Regions from separate parts of the Thalassotalea fusca genome, predicted to be linked through region 2. Evidence: predicted binding sites of a transcription regulator. Region 2 holds the regulator's gene; each other region holds the start of a gene.
The links. The regulator FNR, encoded in region 2, switches genes on or off when oxygen is low (the NO sensors DNR and NnrR bind a similar motif). The targets are predictions, from matches to a motif close to TTGATCTAGATCAA.

Region 1: the regulator FNR is predicted to act here: its motif matches at 4,125-4,138, upstream of ACSLUK_RS17685 (OmpW/AlkL family protein).
Region 3: the regulator FNR is predicted to act here: its motif matches at 2,640-2,653, upstream of napE (periplasmic nitrate reductase, NapE protein).
Region 4: the regulator FNR is predicted to act here: its motif matches at 3,817-3,830, upstream of trhP (prephenate-dependent tRNA uridine(34) hydroxylase TrhP).

What each region holds. Positions count from the first base shown of each region.
Region 1 is NZ_JBQRUN010000021.1:768-6,958, reverse strand. It holds gene ACSLUK_RS17715 (DNA topoisomerase family protein) at 1-327, shown strand, start outside; gene ACSLUK_RS17710 (5-(carboxyamino)imidazole ribonucleotide synthase) at 373-1,515, opposite strand; gene purE (5-(carboxyamino)imidazole ribonucleotide mutase) at 1,525-2,007, opposite strand; gene tsaC (L-threonylcarbamoyladenylate synthase type 1 TsaC) at 2,235-2,780, shown strand; gene hemF (oxygen-dependent coproporphyrinogen oxidase) at 2,777-3,688, shown strand; gene ACSLUK_RS17690 (diacylglycerol kinase) at 3,707-4,078, shown strand; gene ACSLUK_RS17685 (OmpW/AlkL family protein) at 4,209-4,889, shown strand; gene aroE (shikimate dehydrogenase) at 4,997-5,809, shown strand; gene ACSLUK_RS17675 (hypothetical protein) at 5,812-6,036, shown strand; gene ACSLUK_RS17670 (gamma carbonic anhydrase family protein) at 6,025-6,191, opposite strand, start outside.
Region 2 is NZ_JBQRUN010000018.1:51,544-57,734, forward strand. It holds gene ttcA (tRNA 2-thiocytidine(32) synthetase TtcA) at 134-1,072, opposite strand; gene uspE (universal stress protein UspE) at 1,193-2,125, opposite strand; gene ACSLUK_RS17060 (fumarate/nitrate reduction transcriptional regulator Fnr) at 2,309-3,028, opposite strand; gene ACSLUK_RS17065 (sulfite exporter TauE/SafE family protein) at 3,064-3,738, opposite strand; gene ccoS (cbb3-type cytochrome oxidase assembly protein CcoS) at 3,735-3,935, opposite strand; gene ACSLUK_RS17075 (heavy metal translocating P-type ATPase) at 3,932-6,191, opposite strand, start outside.
Region 3 is NZ_JBQRUN010000005.1:101,985-108,175, forward strand. It holds gene napA (nitrate reductase catalytic subunit NapA) at 1-1,583, opposite strand, end outside; gene ACSLUK_RS08180 (chaperone NapD) at 1,598-1,882, opposite strand; gene napF (ferredoxin-type protein NapF) at 1,891-2,409, opposite strand; gene napE (periplasmic nitrate reductase, NapE protein) at 2,423-2,581, opposite strand; gene ACSLUK_RS08195 (ABC transporter permease) at 2,762-5,272, opposite strand; gene ACSLUK_RS08200 (ABC transporter ATP-binding protein) at 5,326-6,006, opposite strand; gene ACSLUK_RS08205 (efflux RND transporter periplasmic adaptor subunit) at 6,099-6,191, opposite strand, start outside.
Region 4 is NZ_JBQRUN010000015.1:46,510-52,700, forward strand. It holds gene ACSLUK_RS15830 (response regulator) at 1-94, opposite strand, end outside; gene ACSLUK_RS15835 (ATP-binding protein) at 81-1,634, opposite strand; gene ACSLUK_RS15840 (EAL domain-containing protein) at 1,837-3,537, opposite strand; gene trhP (prephenate-dependent tRNA uridine(34) hydroxylase TrhP) at 3,889-5,253, shown strand; gene ACSLUK_RS15850 (YfhL family 4Fe-4S dicluster ferredoxin) at 5,264-5,515, shown strand; gene ACSLUK_RS15855 (DUF2145 domain-containing protein) at 5,561-6,191, opposite strand, start outside.

The DNA.
Region 1 (6,191 bases), on a different contig from region 2:
CTGGCGGTAAAACAGGGGCGATATGGTATGTTCATTGGGTGCAGCAATTTTCCTGATTGCCATTATATTGAACATGAGCAGAATGCGCAGGCGGCCACAGTAGCTTGTCCAAGTTGTAGCAAAGGTAGCTTACAGAGTAAAACGAGTCGTTATGGCAAGACTTTTTATAGCTGTGATCGTTACCCTAAGTGCAAATACATTGTCAATCATGAACCAGTGGCAGGGGAATGTGAAAAGTGCCACTATCCGTTGTTAGTTAAACGGAATATGGCGGCTGGCGAGAAACTACAATGTGCTCAAAAGAAATGCGGACATTTTCAATCGTAAAGGGCACCTCATGGTGCCCTTTATCGTTGTCGAATAGATTAACCGTTAATTCTTGTTTATATACGCTTTAATATCAGCAAAGGTTGTATTGTCTGGTAGTGCTTTTGCCACTAATGTTAATGAATGCTGCAACTGCTCTGATGTAGCTGCCGATACATTGATGTGACCCATCTTTCTGCCAGCTCGCTTTGCTTTGCCGTACCAATGAATGGCAACGCCAGGAATCGCTAACAAAGAATTAGGTAACGTGTCTTCGCCCAATATATTGATCATCGCGGTAGGGCGCACTAATGCAGTACTGCCTATGGGTAGCCCGCAAACAGTGCGTACATGGTTTTCAAACTGACACGTATCCGCACCTTGTTGCGTCCAGTGACCAGAATTGTGTACGCGAGGCGCAATTTCGTTAACCAGCAATTGTTCACCAACCTGAAAGAACTCAATTGCTAATACGCCAACATAATCTAATTGGCTAGCTACGCGATCAAATATATCTGAGGCTTGTGCTTGCAATGCGTCTTCGTTTACTAATGCAGTAGAAACACTCAATACACCATTGGTATGGTGGTTTTCAGCAAGTGGGTAAACTTTGGTGTTACCCAATTTATCGCGAACACCAACCAACGAAACCTCGCGGTCAAATGGCACCATTTGCTCTGCAATGATACCTTGTTTTTTCTGAGGATCGGCAGCAGAGAGAAATGAACTAATGTCTCGCCATGTATCATCAGCGTCTGCTTGAGACTTTAAACGCCATTGACCTTTACCATCGTAACCTTCAAGTGCACTCTTGAAAATCAGCGGTAAGGATAGAGTATCAAGCGCATCTCGATAATCTTGCTCTGATGCTATGATGGCGTGCTTAGCATTTGCTGCGCCAGAGGCTTCAAGCTGTTGCTTTTCTATTCGGCGATCGCCACCAGTCTTAATTGCCTGACTTGACGGGTATAACTTTCCTGATTGCTCGCATATGGCAAGTACATCATGACTAATATGTTCAAATTCGGCCGTTATAGCATCTGCGAACGCTATGCCGTCAGCTAACGCGCCAAATGTTACCGTTGGTCGCAATGGGTCGACCACTTGGTTAGAGCCGACATCATATGCGCGAATTTCGATATTCAGTGGCTTAGCAGCAAGTGCCATCATACGTGCTAATTGTCCAGCACCAAGGACTAGTAGATTCATTTGTATAACCTATGCTTCAGGGTTTGGGTTACTGAGAATCGATTCCGTTTGATTAGTTCTAAAATCTTCGATGGCCTTTTGAACATCAGCGTCATATGTGCCAATGATTTGAGCAGCGAGTAATCCTGCGTTTGCAGCACCGGCAGTGCCAATTGCTAGGGTGCCTACTGCGATACCTTTAGGCATTTGAACGATAGACAGCAAAGAGTCTTGTCCACTTAATGCTTTACTTTGAACGGGAACTCCTAGAACAGGTAGGCTAGTATAAGCGGCAGTCATTCCTGGTAAATGGGCAGCACCACCAGCGCCCGCAATGATCACTTTGATGCCACGCTCTTTCGCACTTTCGGCGTATTCAGCAAGCAGATGTGGTGTACGATGCGCAGAAACAACTTTTGTTTCATATGGAACATTTAAAAGTTTCAACATATCTGCTGCATGTTGCATAGTTGGCCAATCAGATTTTGACCCCATGATAATACCCACTGTCATGATATAACGCCTTTTACCAAATAAATTAAAAAACGCTCCTAATTTTGGAGCATAGAATTAATCGCTTATTATAACTGCCTTTACATCATTTCGGAATGCGGTGAAGTAAAATCTGTCGTCTTATTGTGCAGAAATCGGCTGTTTTATCGTGCTATAAGTGAAAGGATGTACAGAAATAAGTGAAAGCGCGTATAATCGCGGCAGTTATTTATAAAGGTGAAAACGTGATGCAGACTGCAGTAGACGTATTCCACGGCGGTGGAGTAATTGCTTATCCGACAGAAGCTGTTTTTGGTTTAGGTTGTGATCCTGATAATGAAGAGGCGGTACAAAAATTACTAGCCCTAAAGCAAAGACCTGCTGAAAAAGGGTTGATTTTGCTAGCGGCTAATTATTCTCAGTTGCTGCCTTACATAGACGACAATCAGATCCCACAAGATAAACGATTTGCCGTATTGTCACGTTGGCCCGATGGCATAACGCAAGTGATGCCAAAAAATCGTCATATTTCTCCTTTATTATCGGGACAGTTTGACACGATAGCAGTTCGGGTAACTAGCCAGCCAGACGTTGTCGCTTTGTGCAACGCAGTGAATAAACCCATTGTTTCAACGAGTGCAAACTTAACGGGGAAGGAGCCTGCGCGAACTTGGCAAGATCTAGATCCGGCTTTAACTGCGCAAATTGACTTTGTAGTAAAGGGAGAAACACTCGGTTTTAAACAGCCATCCACTATCATCGACGCGCTAACAGGAGAAACATTTCGCTCATGAGCCATGAAAAAATTGATCAAGTTATAGAGTTTCTAAAGTCACTACAAAACGATATTTGTGATGCGTTAGAGCAAGAAGATGGCAAAGGAAAATTTGTTGAAGATAGTTGGCAACGTGCTGAAGGCGGCGGTGGGCTTACTCGCGTATTGACTGATGGCGCCGTTATAGAGCAAGGAGGCGTTAATTTTTCATTGGTTTCTGGCGACAAACTACCACCATCTGCTACAGCACATCGACCAGAGTTAGCGGGTCGTACATGGAAGGCATGTGGCGTTTCTTTAGTTATACACCCACACAACCCGTTTATTCCGACCTCTCATGCAAATGTTCGCTTTTTTATTGCGGAAAAGCCGGGTGAGGAGCCTGTATGGTGGTTTGGTGGGGGCTTTGACTTAACGCCATTCTATCCAAACGACGATGATATTAAGCATTGGCACCAAACAGCGCACGATTTATGTAGGCCGTTTGGTGATGATGTTTATGCTAAGCATAAGAAGTGGTGTGATGAATACTTTTATTTGAAGCATCGTCAGGAAACACGCGGAGTAGGTGGCTTGTTTTTTGATGACTTAAATCAGTGGGACTTTGATACCTGTTTTGACTATATAAAGGCGGTTGGTCGAGGGTACATAGATGCCTATTTGCCCATTATTCAGGCGAGAAAAACCAACCAGTACAATGAAAAACATCGTCAGTTTCAACTCTATCGCCGAGGGCGCTATGTCGAATTCAATTTAGTGTTCGACCGTGGCACATTGTTTGGATTGCAGTCTGGCGGTCGCACCGAATCTATTTTAATGTCCATGCCACCGCTGGCGCGTTGGGAGTATAATTACCAACCTAAAGAAAATAGTGAAGAAGCTAAACTCAATGCGTACCTGACACCAAGAGATTGGCTCTCTAGCTAAGGTGCATAAAGGCAAGTTATGACGAAAAAAAATGTACATGGTCACATTGCTCGGTTAGGTCCAGCAGCTAAACATAGTTGGCTTGGCCTAAAGGCAGCATACCGTTACGAAATAGCATTTCGACAAGAAGTATTTCTCTTTATATTGCTAACCCCTGTTGCTGCTTTGATAGCTAATGGTTTTGTGGAATTTGTTCTGCTGATTTCGGCAATTGTTGGCATTATGATCGCTGAACTGCTTAATTCTGCGGTTGAAGCGGTTGTTGATCGTGTCGGTACTGAACATCATGAGCTAAGCGGCAGAGCGAAAGACTTAGGATCTGCTGCTGTATTTGTGGCTATTTGCTATTTCCTATTGGTGTGGGCGTACAAATTGTACACAATGATTTAAACATCGAAGCCTATTGTTTTATTTTTTATTACTGATGACTGCTTTATTGCCCTAGGTCAAGAAAGTCCTGTTTTTGAAGGCTTAGAATGCGAGCAATTTCACATTGTTCATAATTTAAGGGAAAGCCCTCATGAAAAAAACACTACTGTCTTTGGCTGTCTTAACTTCAATTTCTGTTTCATCTCATGCTGTTGATTACCAAGCTGGGGATATCGTAGTACGTGGTGGAGCCACACTTGTTAATCCTGACAGCAACAGAGCCAATGTAGCTTTGAATGGCGATGACTCTGTAGGTTTACAAGTATCAGTAGATGACAACACACAACTAGGTTTAAATGGTCTTTACTTTTTCGACCGAAATTGGGCGGTAGAGCTTCTTGCTGCCACGCCTTTTACACACGATATTACCGTACATGATAAAAATGCCGCATTAGGCGTTGATGGCGCAAAACTTGCCGAAGTAACGCATTTACCACCAACGGTAAGCGCAATCTATTATTTTGATAGCAATAGTAATTTAAAACCATACATCGGGGCAGGTATTAACTATACTGTGTTTTTTGAAGAAGAATTTGATGCCGCTCCTAAGAGCTTAGGTTTCAATGAATTGTCACTAGACAGCTCTTTTGGGTTAGCGTTACAAGTAGGTGCAGATTATTACCTCGACAACAATTGGCACGTTAATGCTTCGGTTAGATATATTGATATTGATACTGAGGCTACATTTAAGGTAGGTAATTTAGTAAACGGTAGTGCCGATGTTTCAATCGACCCAATGGTTTATTCACTCATGATTGGTTATAAGTTTTAGCAAAACCATATAATCACTTGTACAAAAAGCAGCAAAACCCTTGCTGCTTTTTTTGTTAAAGTAACTTAAGATGCGTTCAAGCATTTTATCTATTTGAATTCTTTCTAATGAAGCTTTGTGTCTTTGGTAATCCTATTCAACAATCGCGTTCTCCTGATATCCACCATCATTTTGCGCAGCTTTGCGGCTTAAATGTTTCGTACGAAAAGTGTCTTGCTCCATTAGATGCATTTGAGTCAACAGTTCGGCAATTTATCGCGTCGGGCGGGAAGGGGGGCAATGTTACTGTGCCATTCAAAGAAGAAGCATTGGCATTATGCTCTCATCTTAGCGATCGCGCACGAGCGGCGGGTGCAGTGAATACTCTCAGCTTTATTAATGGTGAAATTCATGGTGACAACACCGATGGCATTGGTTTGGTTAGTGATTTACTAGGTAAAGGTGTAAAACTCGAAAATTCACGTATTCTGCTGATTGGAGCAGGCGGTGCAGCGAGAGGCGTCGTCTTGCCTATACTTGCGCAGCAGCCTGAAAGTATTACGATTATTAATCGAACCGTTGCCAAAGCACAAGGACTAGTGGCGCAATTCAATGATACTCGTTTGGTTGCTGATGGCTTAGATATTTCTGAAACGCAGCCATTTGATATAGTGATTAATGCTACTTCAGCAAGCCTAACTGACACTGCTGTTGAACTACCTGAAGGTATAATTGCCAACCACACGATATGTTATGACATGGTTTATGGTTCTGACAAAACGGCATTTATGCAATACTGTGAACAAAAAGGGGCTTGTCAAACTTTCGATGGTTTGGGTATGTTAGTAGGGCAAGCAGCAGAAAGCTTTAATATTTGGACGGGCTGTATGCCAGATGTACAGGCTACACTCATTTGTGTTAGAAACATGTTGGCGAAATAATCATGAATCAATCCATTCTTTTTAATGATGACCTCGCATACGACAACAACCAAAAGCTATGGCGATTTTCCGGGTTAGTATCTGGGCAAAATATCACTATTGAAATAATAAGCAATATCTTGCCAGCTAATATTTCGACGAGTGATAAGTTTGATTGGGAATTAGCGATAGAAGATTGGTTGACAGAACAAGAAGAAGTGCCGTCAACCATTCGATTAACCCTCTGATGACAATTCTGCTAGGTAATCGTCTTTTAGTTCGACATAGTTTACTGCCGATTGCTTAAGAAAACTAATTTCTTCATCTCTAAGGGGTCTGGCTTCTTTCATAGGGTTTCCTACATATAAGTAACCAGAGCGTAATGTTTTGTTTGGTGGTACAA
Region 2 (6,191 bases):
TGATATACAAATCTACCAATTGGCATGAATTGAAAGACCAGAACTTACATTCTATAAACTGTTGAGATTGTAGCGAGTAGAGGTGGAGCGTGCGTTTGATGTTTCAAACGCACGGAATGAACTTGCATTAACCCTATTTAATTTCGACGATATCCAGTGAGTCAAATGCGGTAACAGGTGTCGCAGGCTTTGATTCCTTAAACGATTCTTGATCAAATGCTAAATCCCCACCAGCAACAATAGCAGAATCTTTGGTGATCGCTTTGAAATCAAATAACTCACTGTCGCAAAGGTGTGAAGGTACTACATTTTGCATTGCAGTGAACATTGATTCGATTCTACCGGGGAAGTCGCGATCCCATGTTTGCAGCAATTGCTTTATGTTTTGTCGTTGCAGATTCGGCTGTGAACCACACAAGTTACAAGGAATAATAGGAAATTGTTTAAGTTTTGCGTATTGCACTAATTCTGGTTCTTTGCAGAATGCCAATGGACGAATAACAATGTGTTCACCATTGTCAGACATGAGCTTCGCAGGCATGGCTTTCATTTTTCCGCCATAGAACATGTTTAACATGAGAGTTTCAATCATGTCGTCACGATGGTGGCCTAACGCTATTTTGGTTGCACCTAGCTCATTTGCGGCTTTGTATAAAATCGCACGACGAAGACGAGAGCATAAACTACAGGTTGTTTTTCCCTCAGGTACTTTCTCTTTTACAATAGCATAGGTGTCTTCTTCGACAATTTTATAGTCGACGCCAAGTTTGTTTAAGTATTCTGGTAGCACATGTTCAGGAAATCCAGGTTGCTTCTGGTCCAGGTTGACGGCTACTAAATCAAAATTTATGGGCGCTAATTCTTTTAAAATCATCAATATCGACAGTAATGCATAGCTGTCTTTACCACCCGATAGACATACCATGATTTTGTCACCATCTTCTATCATGTTGTACTGCGCTATCGCTTTGCCAACGTGACGACGGAGCCTTTTCTCTAATTTAGCCAACTGGACTTTTTCGGTCGGCGTTAATGGTAACTGTTCGGATGTAAGAGTTGATTGAGCGCTCATAGTAATACCTGAATTTATTTCGGCGCGTATTATACGTAACTCTCGTACTAAATGGTATTAAAAGTAAAAAGCTACTAAGGCAAACTGAAAGTGCTTAGTAGCTTGGATGGAAATAACTCGTTATTTTTTCGCCGCTGGTGAAATGTAATTATCAGGTTTTAATGCGAGCAAATCACAGTTAAGCCGATCGATGACGTGTTCTGCTGTATTGCCGATAAGTGCTGCAGATAGTCCAGTTCGACCAACAGTGCCGAGAATGACCAGTTCAGCGTCAAGCTTCTTGGCGACGTTTTCTATGACATCTTCAGGAAGGCCTTCTTCTACATGCGTATTGGCAACATCAAAATCAAATTGCTCAGCAAGTTCTTTCATCGCGGAAATATGGTGGTTTTTCATCGAATCGTTGTATTCATTCGCGTTAAATTCTGGAATTTCTATGGCAATATTGACAGGCGTGCCGGGATAAGAATTGACTAGATGACCATTTGCTTCGATTAGTTTTGCTAAGTTTTGTGTTTCTTCAACTATCTTATTATTTAACTGCTGATGTTCTTCTTCATCACTACCAACATTAACCGCAGCTACGATATTGCCATTCTTTGGCCATTGGTGATCTTTAACCAGTAGTACTGGGCAAGGACATTTACGCAATAAATGCCAATCGGTAGGCGTGAATATGACCGATTTCAACTTATCATGTTGGTGAGTACCTTTGATCAAAATATCGAAGCCATTATAAATGACTTGTTCAAGAATGGGTTCAAAAGGGCGATTATGCCAAACGACCGTGCTTTCTATATTGAGGCCGTCATGTGCAATCTCTTCTATTAACGACGATAACCAAAGTTGGCGATCATTAATAACAGACTTCATCATTGCATCACGTTCATCTGCCGATAACATCGTCGTCATTTCATAGGAAAAATCATAGATACACAGATATGCCGTAATTTTCGCATTAGTACATTTTGCGAGTTCTACTGCTCTTTTCAGTGCCTTTTGATCTTCAGTTGTCGGATCAATAACGACAAGAATATTCTGATATTTCTCCATGACCGTCTCCTAATGACAGCTAAATATGTATTATGGCAATTTGACTAAGCATTTAGTCAACTTGGTATAATTATAGTCATCATGCAAGAATTAATGTCAAGATCATTTGCGCTAGATCAACGATTAGCCAATAAGAAACAAGGTTTTAATAATGAAAGGTTATAGTGAGTGAGAATGTACCGCTTACATAGCGGCACACTCAGCAAGTTTTTCGTGATCGGTAATCGTAATGAGCTTGCCATCAACATTGATCAAGCCATTTTTATGAAAGCGGTTAAGTAATCGGCTGATGGTTTCAACCGTTAGACCAATATAATTACCTATATCTGAACGTGTCATAGATAAGCGAAACTCTGAGGCTGAAAACCCTCGCTCATGATAACGACGGCTAAGCGTAGCTAGAAATGTTGCTAGGCGTTGCTCTGCATTCTTTCTATTGAGCAAAGTGAGCATTTCCTGATCAGAGCGGATTTCATTGCTCATTAAGCGCATTATCTGTTTCTTAAGTTGCGGCATGGCATTTGATAATGAGTCTAATGTATCAAATGGAATTTCACACACCATAGATGTTTCAAGTGCTTTAGCAAAGCTCGGGTGTTTCGCGTTTGCAATAGCATCGAAACCTAGTAAATCACCAGCCAGATGAAATCCTGTAATCTGCTCTTCACCGTGCTCATCGACAGTATAAGTTTTAAAGGTGCCGGAACGAATAGCGTACAATGACCGCATTTGTTCACCATCTTGAAATATTTGTTCACCTTTATGAATCGGTTTTTTCCGATCAATTATTTGGTCAAGGCGGTTTAACTCGTCTTCATTAAGCGAGTAGGGGATACAAAGTTCACTAATACTACAACTTTGGCAATTAATATGTGATTGACCAGAACATGGATGCTTTTGCATAAGATCCCTTATTTGGCTTTAAAACCATGGGTTTTTTAATGAAATATACCCAAGGCAGTATTTAGCGTCATTATTCCATAAATGATGAGTATTGTCGCCATACATTGTCGAAAAATTTTGCTAGATAACAAGGACTTCAAATTAATGATGCCAAATGAAACAGTTAAAAGTGCAGGTATTGTTCCTAAGCCGAAAAAGCACATGATCAATGCACCATTAAATGCACTGCCACTGGCAATTGACCAGGTTAAGGTAGAATAGACCAAGCCGCAGGGTAACCAGCCCCATAAAGCGCCTAGGCCAAGTGATTTCTTAAACGAATCAACGGGGATTAGCTTTTGACTCATAGGCGACAAGTAACGCCACCAACGTTTACCTAAAGCTTCAACTTTAGTTAGGCCCATGTACCACTGGCCAATGTAAAACCCTAGCAATACTAAGAATATACCAGCAATAACTTGTAGCGTGATTATTGGCAAGCCGAGCTGTTTAACCGACAGTGAACCGGTTAATCCAGCAATCGCGCCAATAAAACTATAAGACGAGATTCTGCCCAAGTGATAGCCGAAGCTTAGTGTGAACGACTGTGCGCTATCGGGTGTTTTTTTAACTGAGCTGGTTAACATAGTTGAAATGCCACCACACATGCCAATGCAGTGACCTGAACCTACTAAACCAATAATAAATGCCGACAGCCAATCAATGCTCATTTTTTATCGACTTCTTCCTTGTTATTTTCAACACTGTTAATAGGCTTTTTATTGCTTTCGTCGTCTTCGAATAGAATACTAAGACCTTGCTTTTCAAGGTCATCAAATTGGTCAGATTTCACTGCCCAAAAAAACAAATAGATGCCGATAGCCGTGAGCAATACCGCGATTGGGATTAATATATAAATTATGCTCATTTCTTTAGTAACCTTAATGAGTTGGTAACAACTAAGATTGAACTTAATGACATGCCTATTACTGCCATGTACGGTGTAATATAACCGCTAACAGCAAGTGGCAATACAATGGCATTATAGCCAAATGCCCATAAGTAGTTTTGTACAATTATTTTTTTTGTACGTGTTGCTACGTTTCGTAAGGTATTAATAGCACTCAATTTATTGTTGAGCAAAATAACATCAGCACCACTTTTAGCGACGTCAGTACCACTGCCCATAGCAATCGAAACATGGGCGGCACCAAATACAGGTGTGTCGTTAACACCATCGCCTATCATCGCTACGGTATAATTATCTTGCTCTTTCTTGATAAGCGTCATTTTGTCTTGCGCTGTTTTGTCACTATAAATTGCGTCCATATTCAAGACTGATTGCACTTTTTCACAACCCTTAAAATGATCACCTGATACCATAAGTGTGCGAATATTTTCACGAGATAGCGCACCGATTAATGCAGGTGCGTCTTCGCGTACTTCGTCTGTTAAATACAACGCAGCGCAAACCCTATTGTTAATTACCAAAATACAGTTAGCATCCTGAAACGACTGCATATCATTTTCGGTCAACAACCAAGTTGGTTTACCAATCGCTACATTGTCACCACTGACGGTACCTGTAACCCCTTTTCCAGCTTCAACTTGAACATTGCTGGCCTTATATGCAAAATCACGGTGTTTCGCAAATGCTTTAGCTATGGGGTGTTCTGAATGACTCTCCAATGCAGCTGCATACGCAAGTAATTGCTCCTTTGTGAAGCCTGCGTCGATTATTGTTACATTGGTAATTTCAAAGCTGCCTGAGGTCAACGTACCGGTTTTATCAAAAGCGAAACAGTCTAACTTTGGAATAGTTTCCATCACATGGCCTGATTTGATCATGATGCCATCACGGTTAAGGCGCGTTGTAGCACAGGTAAGGGCAGTAGGAGTTGCTAGCGAGAGGGCACATGGGCATGTTGCAACCAATACAGAAAGTGTTATCCAAAATGCTTCTTCAGGTAAATGTTGCTGCCAATATAGGGCCGTAGCAATAGACGTTAGTAGAATAATAGCGACGAATGATTGTGCAATTTTATCTGATAACCGCGCTAATTTGGGCTTATGTGCCTGCGTTGATTCGCTTAGTCTAATTAGTTGACTAAGAAACGAATGTTGGCTGTCGTGCTTCACCCGAACAATCAGGTTGCCATCACCGTTAATTGTACCGGCAAATACTAGATCACCCATGCCTTTTGTTACGGGTAATTGTTCACCTGAGAGCATTGACTCATTAATTTGGCTTTTTCCGTTAACGATCGAGCCATCAGCGGGGATTAGTTCTCCAGGCTTAATAATCACACTGTCGCCTGCTTTGAGTTTTTTAGCCGGAATAAAAACTTCTTCGTTTGCGTCGACTTTAGTGGCAGTCATAGGCATTAATTTTAGCAGGTTTGCAGAAACTTCAGATGCTCTAGAGCGGGCACGAAACTCCAAAAACTTGCCTATAAGTAATAAGAAAGTGAACATGGAGATTGATTCAAAATAGACTTCGCCTTGGGCCGAAATTGTCGCCCAAGTACTCGCGAAAAAGGCTAACAGTATGGCAATTGATACGGGGACGTCCATCGATAAACGTTTAGCTCTTAATGCTGAATAAGCACCAGCATAAAAGGGGAAGGCGCCGTAAAAAATAATCGGTGTGGTTAACATTAGGCTAGTCCAACGAAGGTAGAGCTCAATGTTTTCCGACATGTAAGTGAACGCCCCAAAATATAGCCCTACCGCAATCATCATTACTTGCATCATCAGAATACCTGAGATGCCAAGGCGCTTTATAAAGGTCTTACTTTGTGCTTTATTTGCTTCTTCTACCGCACTGGCTTTGAACGGCAGTGCTTTGTAGCCAACTTTTTCGATGGCGATTAAGATATCGCTGAGCTGTATTTCATGCTCTAACCAACGCACTGTAGCGCGCTGGGTCGTTGCATTGACGGTAATTGAAACTAACCCAGTAAGCTTGTTCAACTGCATTTCAATTAACCACGCACATGCCGCGCAACTAATACCTTCTACAGTTAGAATAGTTTCTTTATACTCTTCAGTTTGATAGGCAAACTCATCTTGCAGACACGCTTCGTCGAGTAGTTTCTTCTTTTGCAATTCTTCAGGGATTAATTGCTCACCTTTCGGTGCTTTTTCAGTGCGAAATCGATAGTAGTGCGTTAGACCATTTTCT
Region 3 (6,191 bases), on a different contig from region 2:
GGAAGGATCAAATCTGCAGCTTGGGCTGTTACTGTTGGGTACGGGTCTGAAACTACAATAAAGTTTTTCGGGTTGCGATACCCTGGGTAGCCTTCTTCATTCATATTGGCTGCCGCTTGCATATTGTTGTTACATTGCACCCAATAGAAATTCAGCTCACCGTCTTTTAACTTACGGTTTTGCAGTACCGCGTGATATCCCGGTTTTGGCGGGATAGTGCCATAAGGTACTTTCCATAGTTTTTCAGACAATTGACGATGTTTTTCATTGTTTACAACCATGTCGGCTGGTAAGCGATGAGAGAAGGTTCCTACTTCCCGTGCCGTACCACAAGCTGATGGCTGACCAGTAAGTGAGAATGGGCTGTTCCCCGGTGTTGAAATTTTCCCCGTTAGCAAGTGAATATTGTAAACAAGGTTATTTGCCCAAACGCCGCGCGTATGCTGGTTAAAGCCCATAGTCCAGAATGAACAGACTTTGATTTTTGGATCTGCATAGAGTTCAGCAAGCGCGTTCAAATTAGCAACTGGCACACCTGACAGCTCTGACACATATTCAGCGGTATAAGTGCTCACGAATTTGGCGTATTCGTCGAAATCAATTGGTGTTGAACCACCCGCTCGTTTGTCGTTATTTTTCGCTTTTTGCTCAAGCGGGTGCTCAGGCCTTAAGCCATAACCAATATCAGTAACACCGAGTCTGAAATTCGTGTGCTTGTTAACGAAATCCTTATTCACCCGATCGGTTTGTATGATGTAGTTGGCAATGAAGTTTAATATCGCCAAATCGGTTTGTGGCGTAAAAATCATCGCATTATCAGCCAAGTCGCAGCTTCTGTGAGTAAACGTCGACAATACTGCAACTTTTACGTGCGGCGCGCTAAGTCGACGGTCAGTAATACGTGTCCAAAGAATTGGATGCATCTCTGCCATGTTCGAGCCCCAAAGCACCATCGCATCGGTTTCTTCAATATCGTCGTAGCACCCCATCGGCTCATCAATACCGAAGGTACGCATAAAACCACCTACAGCTGATGCCATACAATGACGCGCATTTGGATCAATGTTATTGGTTCGAAAACCCGCTTTCATCAGTTTTGAAGCTGCATATCCTTCAAATACGGTCCATTGCCCAGAACCAAACATACCAATGCCTTCTGGCCCTTTTTCTTTTAACGTAGCTTTGGTTTTTTCGGCCATGATATCAAACGCGGCATCCCAAGAAATTGGCGTGAATTCACCATTCTTGTCAAACTTGCCATTCTTCATTCTCAGTAGCGGCGTAGTCAGGCGGTCTTTGCCGTACATGATTTTCGATAAGAAGTAACCTTTTATGCAGTTGAGCCCTCGGTTAACAGGTGATTTGATATCACCATGTGTTGCGACAACTTTTCCGTCCATTACCCCTACGTTTACACTACAACCCGTACCACAAAAACGACACGGTGCTTTGTCCCATTTCAGTTTTGTAAGATCACTGCTCGTGATTAAATTTGATGCTGATGCTGGGATGGAAACACCGGCTACTGTTGCTGCGGCAGCTACCGCATTGGCTTTTATAAACGCTCGGCGATTAATAGTCATAAGCTCACCTGTCATTATTCGATTAGAAATTGGTGGTATATCGGCGATAGGCTTAATAGGCCGATATGGTGTTTGAGTTGATCGATGTATTTACCGATTTGCGATTGGCTAGCTGCTTCTATCGTAAAAACAACTTTCCCTTGATCCGACACAGCATGAATCTCTGCGCCTTTGATACCATTAATATCTGCTATCATTTCATCGGTCATATCCGGAACAACATGAGCTACAAAGCTGGCAACATGGTATTCACCGGTGCTAGCTTCTTGAATTTTTGGGTTGGAATTAAGTGCATTCATGAGTTTACTCAAATATCTATTTTGGTCGCGGCAATCGCTTGTTGAGGACATACAGATACGCATGCACCGCATTGATTGCAGGCAGAAAGGTCTAAATTTGGCTCGGCAATAGCACTATCAACATATTTAAATTTGATAGCTTGCACCTCGCAGACGTCCTGACAGCTTTGGCAAAAGACCTGATTCTTGGCAAAACACTTATCATTGATATTGAACAACGCAGGCCAAGGGCGAATGCTTTTTGCTAGGCGCGGCTCTGAGTCAATAAAAAGTGGTTGTCGACAGACTTCCTCGCACTTGCCGCAAAACGTACACTCATCTTCTTTAAAATCAATGGTTGGAAAGCCCGAATCGTCTAGCTTGATAATCTTAGTTTCACACGCATCAAGGCAATCTTTGCATTGGCTGCACTGATCTAAAAATATTGTTTCACTTTTGATCCAAGGCAAACGTAGCGATTTACTTCGCTGTGTACGTCTTCCACGAAGAAACTGTCGTCTGCCGAGATCTTCTACTGACGCTGTCATAGTTGTCTCTGCGCTACGATGTTGGTGGGCCAAATATGATTTGACTAATCCACACCATGAAGCCGTAGCTCCCGACAATCATGACCGATAAGATTGGAGCGAGAAAAACGGTAAGAAATACAAAAGTATTTCGCTCACGTTTTTTTTCTTGCTCACTTGCATTTGTGCTCATTACTGTCCCCCTAACCATTTTGCTTATGTTCATTATCCGCAAAAAGCTGAAGGCAATATTGATCGAAATCAAACTACTGAGTCATTAAGTCAATAGATGAAGTAAGAGGTGAAAAAAGGTTTTGTTTTCTACCACTTAGCGATACTAACATCGCCAAGTGGTAAATTCTTCGAATATGAATTATTCGTAGCGAAGTGATACTACCGGATTTTTTCTCGCAACAACTGTTGCATTACCACCAACCGTTAGCCACGCAACTAGCAATGAGAATAGACCAACGATGGCAAAGATTGGAATGAGCCAATAGTTTTCGATACGGTAAGGAAAACGCTCAAGCCAACTAAGCATCGCGTAGGTCGCAATTGGCCATGCGATAACATTAGCCATTGCTACAGGCTTAGAGAACTGCCACACCAAGAGCCTAACCACGTCTTTAACCTCAGCGCCCATCACCTTGCGAATGCCAATTTCTTTAGTGCGACGTTCGACAGTGAAAGCCGATAATCCATACAATCCTAAGCTCGCGACGACAATCGCCAATACTGAAAATACTAAGAATAGTTTCGCCGTAGTCACTTCTTCTTCGTATTGCGCCGCCATCATCTCACTTAAAAACTGTAAATTCAGCGGTTCCATTGGCACTTGTTGTTTCCACACAGATTCAACCTGTGACATTAAATTGGCAACATTAGACGTATTAAACGAAATACTTGCAACATTGTATCGTTGCGGATTAAGCATATACGTACTCGGTCTGACACCAAATTTAACAGAGCGAAAATAGATATCAGGGATCACACCAACTATTGTTAGATGTTGCATACCATTTACATTAGCCGCCAAAGTCTTGCCTATCGCTTGTTGAGGGTCGCTAAAGCCAAACTTCTTTGCGGCAGATGCATTCAAAATGACGCTTGCACTGCCAGTTTCGCCTTCGGCAACGTCTCTAATTTCGTCTGTACCAAACGCTTCACTGAATAATCGTCCTGCAAGCGGTTTAATTTGGTAGGCTTCAAAGAAACCGTAATCCATGTGGTGATAGTTAAGCAGCTCCTCTTGACCAACCGTACCATTTTCATCAGCGCCAATTAGCTGAAAGAAATTATTATTTTCATTATCTTGTGTAGGAGCTTCTGATGAAAATACAACGTTCGTTACCTCAGGAATTCGCATAAGCTCTTGCTTTAAGCTTGCTAAATTTTCTCTCGCTGGTCGTACATTTAACACAAGTTTATTATCACTCTGGTAACCAACATCTATGTTGTTTGAAAATACGGTTTGCCCGTAGACAACAAGTGTTGAAATAACCAATACGATAGATGTGGCAAATTGCACGATAACCAATAGCGTACGTAATTTGGCAGATGACGCCGATTCAGAACCTTTACTCGCCTTAAGAATATCACTTGGCAGAAAACGCGATAAATACAAAGCGGGATATATGCCTGCGCCAATACCAACAACCATCGCCATTGCAATTAAAGAGAACAGTAACGTAGGTTCCGAAAACAGATTTAACGTAAGGTTTGTCCCTAGCACTTCACTGTAATATGGCAGAACCAATTCCACCGCAACCAATGCGAATAACAAAGCAATTAATACTAGCGCGATTGCTTCGCCTAAGAATTGAATGGCCACTTGCGTACGACTCGCACCTAATACCTTGCGCATCACTACTTCTCTAGCACGTTTACTGGCCTTTGCGGTCGAAAGGTTCATGAAGTTAATGCAGGCAATCACCAAGACAAGACAGGCAACGACAATAAACGTATTGATCATTCGCTGATCGCCCATTGGCGTCATATCACCTAAGTTACCGGCATGTTCTTTCGCATGTAAGTGAAGATCAGGCACAGACATAATACGATGGTTAACGACGTCAGTGACTTTCATGCCATCAAAAGCGCTTCCGCCATTATCTGCAAGCATCTGCACAAACGGGCTTTCATTGTTTGCCCAATAGCTAATTCGCTGTTGAAGTTGTTCAACTGCAACATCTGGCCTCATCTTAAAATAGGTGTAAACATTGACGCTATTCCAAGTGTTCAACACGTTGTCGTTTTCGGGAAACAATGCTGGTTGTAAGTAAACTAGTAGCTCAGTGTTGAGATGGGTCGCATCGGGTAAATCTTCGATTACCCCAGTTACTGTCAATGTTGCGGTGTTTCCCGAAACACAGCATACCGTTAATGTTTCACCAATCGCGTCTGTTCGCCCAAAATATTTAAACGCCATAGATTCAGTAATGACCATATCCATCGGTTTATTAAATGATGATGCAATGGAACCATGCTTGAATGACAATGGAAAAACATCAAAAAAACTCCCGTCTACCATCGAAATCTGTTCAGGAAAAACATTGGCATCTTGACGAACTGTGATACCGAATTGAATTAATCGAACACCCGATTCCACTTCATTTTGCGCATAATCTCTTATCGCTTCCATCATACGCCCAGCTGAGCGCACGGTTAAAAACGGTTCACGGTTAGGCGTGGTATAAGCGGTATGCAGTCGCACTAAACGGTCGCTATCTTTTATCCAGGTATCATAGCCAGTTTCTTGTCGAACAAATAACAAGATCAAAATGCAGCTCATCAAGCCAACAGTTAATCCAAAAATATTAATAATTGAAAACACGCCATTTTTTACGACGTTGCGCCACGCAGTGATTAAATAATTGCGAAACATTGGAAAACCCCTCTCATTAACGGAAACACCATCTTCTTTAGCTATGTCGCAAGTTAAGCGGCACGTACGTTTTGGGTAACCACATGCCCATCAAACAACCGAACTGTTCTGCTTGCATAATCAGCATGTTCAGGGCTATGAGTCACCATCACGATAGTTGTGCCGTCTTGGTTTAGTCCTTGTAGTATCTCCATGACTTCCTGACCGTGCGCACTATCTAAGTTACCTGTCGGCTCATCCGCCAGAATCATCGCCTGATCACCAACCACTGCTCGCGCCACCGCCACACGTTGCTGCTGACCACCTGACAATTGGCTTGGCATATGTTTAGCGCGATGAGCAATTCCCACCCTATCCATAACGCGTTCAACGCGCACTTTGCGCTCGGCGGCAGAAATACCGTGATAAAGTAGCGCTAATTCAATATTTTCAAAAACGGTTAACTCATCAATTAAGTTAAAGTTTTGGAAAATAAAACCAATATGATGCTTTCGTATTGAAGAAAGCTGCTGTTCGTTATAACCCGCAATATTCTCGTTGTTAAAGAAGTAGTCCCCCGACGTTGGCGAGTCGAGCATGCCTATAGTATTCAATAGCGTAGACTTACCGCAGCCTGATGGCCCCATAATGGCGACGAATTCTCCTTTTGCTATTTCCAGATTTACATTGTTCAGAGCAGTAGTTTCAACATCACCTGTTTGATATACGCGCGATAAGTTGTGTAGTTTTAACATGTTAAAATCCTTATATTTTATGTGCTCAATGCCTGTGATATTGGTGCATTGGCGTCAATCTGTGTTTGGTTTAGTATTTTGAGCAAGTTGCCCTAGTTAAAATTAAGTCGTTGCATGTCTTGGTAGCTGCCATAAGGGCTAGTAACAACGCGTTCCCCTACTTCAAGCCCTTCAATGACTTCAAT
Region 4 (6,191 bases), on a different contig from region 2:
TAGTAACCTGCGCCTTATTAAATGCCCTTTTGACCAATTTAACATCTACTTCATCATCATCTACTAGCAATACATGCATTTCAGCGTTTTTCAATTGCCATCTCCTTCAATTCTTTTTTCCAATCAAAAACAATAGTTGTACCGCGCATATCTGGTTGAGAATCCACGTAAATACTCCCTCCTTGCGCACTTACCAATTTCTTAATAATGGCTAATCCCATGCCACTACCTTCCACTTCATCTCTGGGCTTCAAGGTTTTGAACAATAAAAATATATCTTCATGAAACTCGGGAGGTATTCCTGGGCCATCATCAATCACAGAAAATCGATAGAATTCCCCTAAATCTTGAGCTGAAACCTTAATATTAATTTCGTCACGATCATGATGTTTAATGGCATTATTAATTAAATTCCTAAACACAAGCTCCAGCGCCGCCTTCTGTGTCAATAGCGATGGCATATAACCTACGGTAGAAATATGTACATTTTCATCGTTATCGCCTAAAATTTCAGCAACATTATCAATCACTTCCTGAACGTGTACGTCACTAACGTTTTCACTACCTTTACCTGTTCGAGAATAAGCCAGCAAATCATCTAGCAATACCTCTAATCGAGCCACTCGGCCTCGCAGTAGCTGCATGTTTTCCTTAGGTTCACCTGTAAGTAGCTCACCTAAATCTTCTTCGATCCATTCAGCTAAATTATCTATCGCACGCAACGGTGCTTTTAAATCATGACTAGCAACATAAACAAATTGTTCAAGATCGCTATTGGTATCACGCAGATTTTGCGACACTTGCTCAGCTTTTGCTTTAGCGCATTCTGCAAGTTCAGCTAAGATGACAGCTTTTTCATTTTCTTGTTGAATTTCCTGCGTACGCTGTTGAACAATTTGCTCTAAATTTTGATTTAGTAATGTTAACGACTCTGCATTTTTGATCGCCTCTCCAAATAACCGTTGCATGCTAGTGAGTAAACCAATAAGCACACACATATAACTGACAATTTTTAACACATGTGCCATATCAAACATGGCGTCAAATAACTGGAAAGAAAACGCCATAAAACAAATTTGACCAACTACCCCCAGGAATAATGAAATCAGCACACAGAAGTCGAACGAATCTGTTCGCCAGTTAGAATGAGAAAAATACCCCTTTAGCGCCAGCATGAAGAAAATTGCAGCCACAAACTCCGAAGGCCGTCCAATGATTAAATCCGGATAATACGCTGCAGGCAGAGGAACAAAAGCGAACACTAAAAAACTAGCCAGTGTTAATGTAGTAACATATCTGACGACATGCCATTCAAATTCTTTGTCAGTTTTAAGCGAAATATTGGTATTCTTAAGTATGTATTTACAACTTAAAAACAAGTACACAGCCAGAAAGGTTCGAGAAGCATTCCAACTCCAAGGGATAAGCGATTCAGGAACAGAGGGGAATACGCCATCAAACCATGCACTGGTCACAATCGCGTGATAGCCGTCCAGAAAAAATGCACCGATGAAACCTGCACCAATATAAAGGAACGGACGTTTTTTATGGCTAAAATAATGTATGGTCGCCATCACACCAATCACCAGTGCCAAAGTAGTGGCAACGGCCTCCATCAAGGTATGTGATTCCATACTACCTAGCCAGGTACTAAAATGAGACTGCACTAACAACACAATTAAGCAAGTAATGATGAAAAGTAAAATAATTAATCTGAGCGGTGGAAACGAGTAACTGGCTTTCCTTAACATTACTCCACGCTGATTTGTTACTAATTCGTTCTTTTCAGACACATTTACATCCTTTTAAGTTTACCAATGTAGCCACGTGAAATTATTACAAATAATTTGCTTTTCTATGATTTACATCTTCCGCCAAAAGCGTTGTTAACTCGGGTATTTTTACAGGCTTACTAAAATAATAACCTTGCCCAATGTCGCATTTCAGCTGTCGAAGGATCTCAAGTTGCATTAGGTTTTCTATACCTTCAGCCACAACTTGCATATCCAAATCATGCGCTAATTCGGTCACGGCTTTAGTGATAGCACAATCTTTCCTATCGGAAATAATATTCTGAATAAAACACCGATCAATTTTAAGTATATTGACAGGAAAATACTTAAGATAGCTTAATGATGAATAGCCCGTACCAAAATCATCTATAGCCAAGCTAACACCGAGCTCTCTAATACGATTAAAAATCATATTATTGGTGTCGGCGTTATCAATAAAAGCTTGTTCAGTTAATTCAATTTCCAGTTTTTCAGGCGTTATATCACTTTCAATCACTTGCTTGATAACATCGATAAGCGTGTCGTCCTGTAATTGTCTGGCCGACACATTAATTGCAACATTGAGCTGTGGGTAATCAGCCAACAATGGCTTTAACTCTTGCATAGCCGTTCGAATAACCCACTCTCCTATGGGCACGATAAGCCCTGTTTCTTCAGCTATATCGATAAAATTGTCTGGGGCAATATTACCAAGAATCGAGTGTTCCCAGCGAATGAGCACTTCCACTCCCAAAACGCTCTCAGTATAAATATCAACCTTAGGTTGAAATACTAAGTAAAAATCCTTTTGACGAAGCGCTTTATAAAGTTCTTTTTCTAACATTAATCGTTGGCAAACAACTTCATTTAAATCATCGGTATAAATTTGAAACGACCCCCGAAATGTTTCTTTAGCGCGATATAAGGCTAAGTCAGCTTTTCGTACCAACGTTTCAGCATTATTGCCACACTCGGGATAGATAGAAACTCCAATGCTAGTCGCTACATGAATTTCATGTTGATCTAACATGATTGGCGGTGTGAATGATTCTAGAATTTTACTGGCGATCGCCTGAACACAAACTAAGCTTTCCACATTTTCCGATAGGATAATAAATTCATCGCCGCCCAAACGGGCTACAACGTCATGTTCTCTCATAATAGATGTTAGACGCTGTGCGATTTTCTTTAACAACTTGTCGCCCATGGCGTGGCCTAAACTATCGTTAATAAGCTTGAACCTATCTAAATCGAGGAAGTACAGTGCAACTTTCTGCGAGCTTCGCTTAGCTCGCGCGATTGATTCTAGCAACCTGCTATGAAAATGATTTCGATTGGCTAAACCCGTTAGTTCATCATGGTTGGCTATATATAACAGTTCAGTTTGTGCTTTTTTTCTATCGAGGGAATGAAGAATGACACGTCCCAAAAACGCGGGTGTTAGTTCAGCTTTAGGAATGTAATCAGCTGCGCCCTGTTTTATCGCCATTTCGATGACTTGTTGACTTGTTTCACCTGTTAATAAAATAAATGGCGCTGCATGCCCCCTATCAACAGACTCTTTAATAAGTGATAACCCTTTGTAGCAACCAAGGTTTTGGTCAACTAAATAGACATCATGGTTTGCACAGCGAATCATTAACGATGCATCTTGATAATTGTTAACATGCTCAACAGAGAATTGTTGCAAAGAGCAACGCTCTAAAAGCTTTTTAACCGTTAGAAAATCAAATTCATCATCGTCTATCATGAGAATTTTAATCATAGCACCGTCCTTGTTATTTCTTAGATTCAACCATGCCTCATATGAACACGCTGAGCCAATCACAAATCACTAAAAGATGGCAGGTGCTCAGTAAACAAACAATATGCACATAGTTTGGCTGAGTATAGTAGACGAACTTCTGCGCTGCCATGAATTCATTAAAAATAGCCCACCTTCATTCTTCATAATACCGTGCCCCAAAAATGCCCATAACAGTAGTGAATTCCCGCTCACTAAATGGGGAAATTTACGATAGTAGTACTCAAACACGACAAGAACTTGATTCAAATCAATTACCGACGCCAAAGAGAAAATTAAAATACGCCGTTTTAATTTGACCGGATTAATTTGATGACGTTTAAGCCAGAACTCTTATCTCCCGCAGGAAGCCTTAAAAACATGCGCTACGCTTTTGCTTATGGTGCCGACGCTGTCTACGCCGGTCAGCCAAGATATTCCCTTCGCGTAAGAAATAATGAGTTTAGCCATGAAAATCTAGCGATTGGTATCAACGAGGCACATCAGATTGGTAAAAAATTCTACGTTGTCAATAATATAGCTCCTCACAACAGCAAATTAAAAACGTTTATTAAAGATTTAACCCCTGTTATTGCCATGAAACCTGACGCAATGATTATGTCTGATCCAGGTTTGATCATGATGACTAAGGAAGCCTTTCCAGACATGCCGCTTCACTTATCAGTGCAAGCAAATGCCGTTAACTGGGCTTCAGTGAAGTTTTGGCAAGATCAAGGCATTGAACGTGTTATTTTGTCGCGAGAATTGTCTTTAGACGAAATCGAAGAAATTCGCATGCGCTGTCCTGATATAGAGTTAGAAGTATTTGTACATGGTGCACTATGCATGGCCTATTCAGGACGATGTTTACTGTCTGGCTACATGAATAAACGTGATCCAAACCAAGGCACGTGTACCAACGCTTGTCGTTGGAATTACAATGTACACCCGGCAACGCAGACTGAAACAGGCGATATTATTGCAGTGCAACAATTTGATCCACATGCAGGCAATAGTTTTGACGATAGCGTGCTAATACAAGAAGCCCACAAGCCAGGTGAATATATGCCAGCGTTTGAAGATGAACACGGTACTTATATCATGAACTCTAAAGATTTGCGCGCCGTAGAGCATGCAGAGCGACTGGTGAAAATGGGGATTCATTCATTGAAAATTGAAGGGCGTACTAAGTCATTTTATTACTGCGCCCGTACTGCACGCGTTTATCACCAAGCTATAATGGATGCGATACAGGGTAATCAATTCAACTCTGCACTTAATCAAGAGTTAGAACATCTGGCTCACAGAGGATATACCGAAGGCTTCCTACAACGCCACAGGCATACCGATACACAAAATTACGATTATGGTTACTCAAAAAGCGATACCCAGCAATTTGTCGGTGAAATAATTGCGCGTAACGAAGATAACGGCTTACTCGAGATTGACGTAAAGAATAAATTTCTCGTTGGCGATGAGCTTGAAATTATGACACCACAAGGCTGCCAGTCGTTTGTCCTCACACATATGGAATCACCAAAGGGTGAAGTGATTCACGACGCCAAAGGTTCAGGCCATAAAGTATTGATATCGGTTGATACACAACTCGACCTGTCGTTTGGCATTTTGATGCGATATCTCGAACATGGAGAAACAACACGACACCCTTTCGCTCAAGAAAAGCACGCTAACACGTAAAGGCTGGTCGATGGCATTACTAATTGAATCCGATTGCATCAACTGTGATATGTGTGAACCAGAGTGCCCCAATCAAGCAATAAGTATGGGAGAAAGCGTTTATGAGATAAACCCGGCTCTTTGTACCGAATGTGTTGGGCACTACGACAAGGCACAATGTGTGTTGGTATGCCCTATCGACTGCGTTATTCCTGATCCCAATCACGTAGAAACGGAAGAATCACTATTAGATAAATTCAATGTGCTATATTTTTCACCTTGATACAGTTATTTCTTACAATTTTAGGTAATTTAATCTTCTACAAGTTTAGGCTTCAAAAACATATGCCGGTGTGGCCAACTGATATTTGGTTAAGTACTTAGCAATAGTACCAAACGAAGCAGTCCTTACCTTACCTTTGTGATCTTTCGTTGTAATACCATCAGCCAACATACTGCCAAGTGAAAGCTTAAAGCGACTCACATGAACACGTTGAGGTTCAAAATACGCCTCGGTATTCGCCTTTAATTGTTTCATATCTGTGGTTTGGTAAATGGCGGCATTTATCACATTTAACGTATGTTCTGTACAGTTTTGATATCGATTATTAAATGGGTTAGCCACCAAAGAATACTTAGGGTTATGCAGCAATTTGTTCTTACCACTGGCTATCACTTCAATAATCTTTTGTTGCTGCGCTGGCGTAGGAATAATAATCCCCGCTTTGAGTTCGTGCGCTCCCCAGAAAAAGTCGACCGGGTAATCTGTGACGAGAGAACTTTTTCCACTGTTTTTCTCATTTTGATAGAGATTATGAATTGCATAACCTTTTACTTTTTTACCATCATTGAGTGTTATTTCCGAATATACGGCAATGGCAGTGTGGGTAAAATCAATCCCTTTCGGTAGCTTAGATTTCGGCTGCCCAACCCTTGATATGATAAAAGCTCTGGCGCCT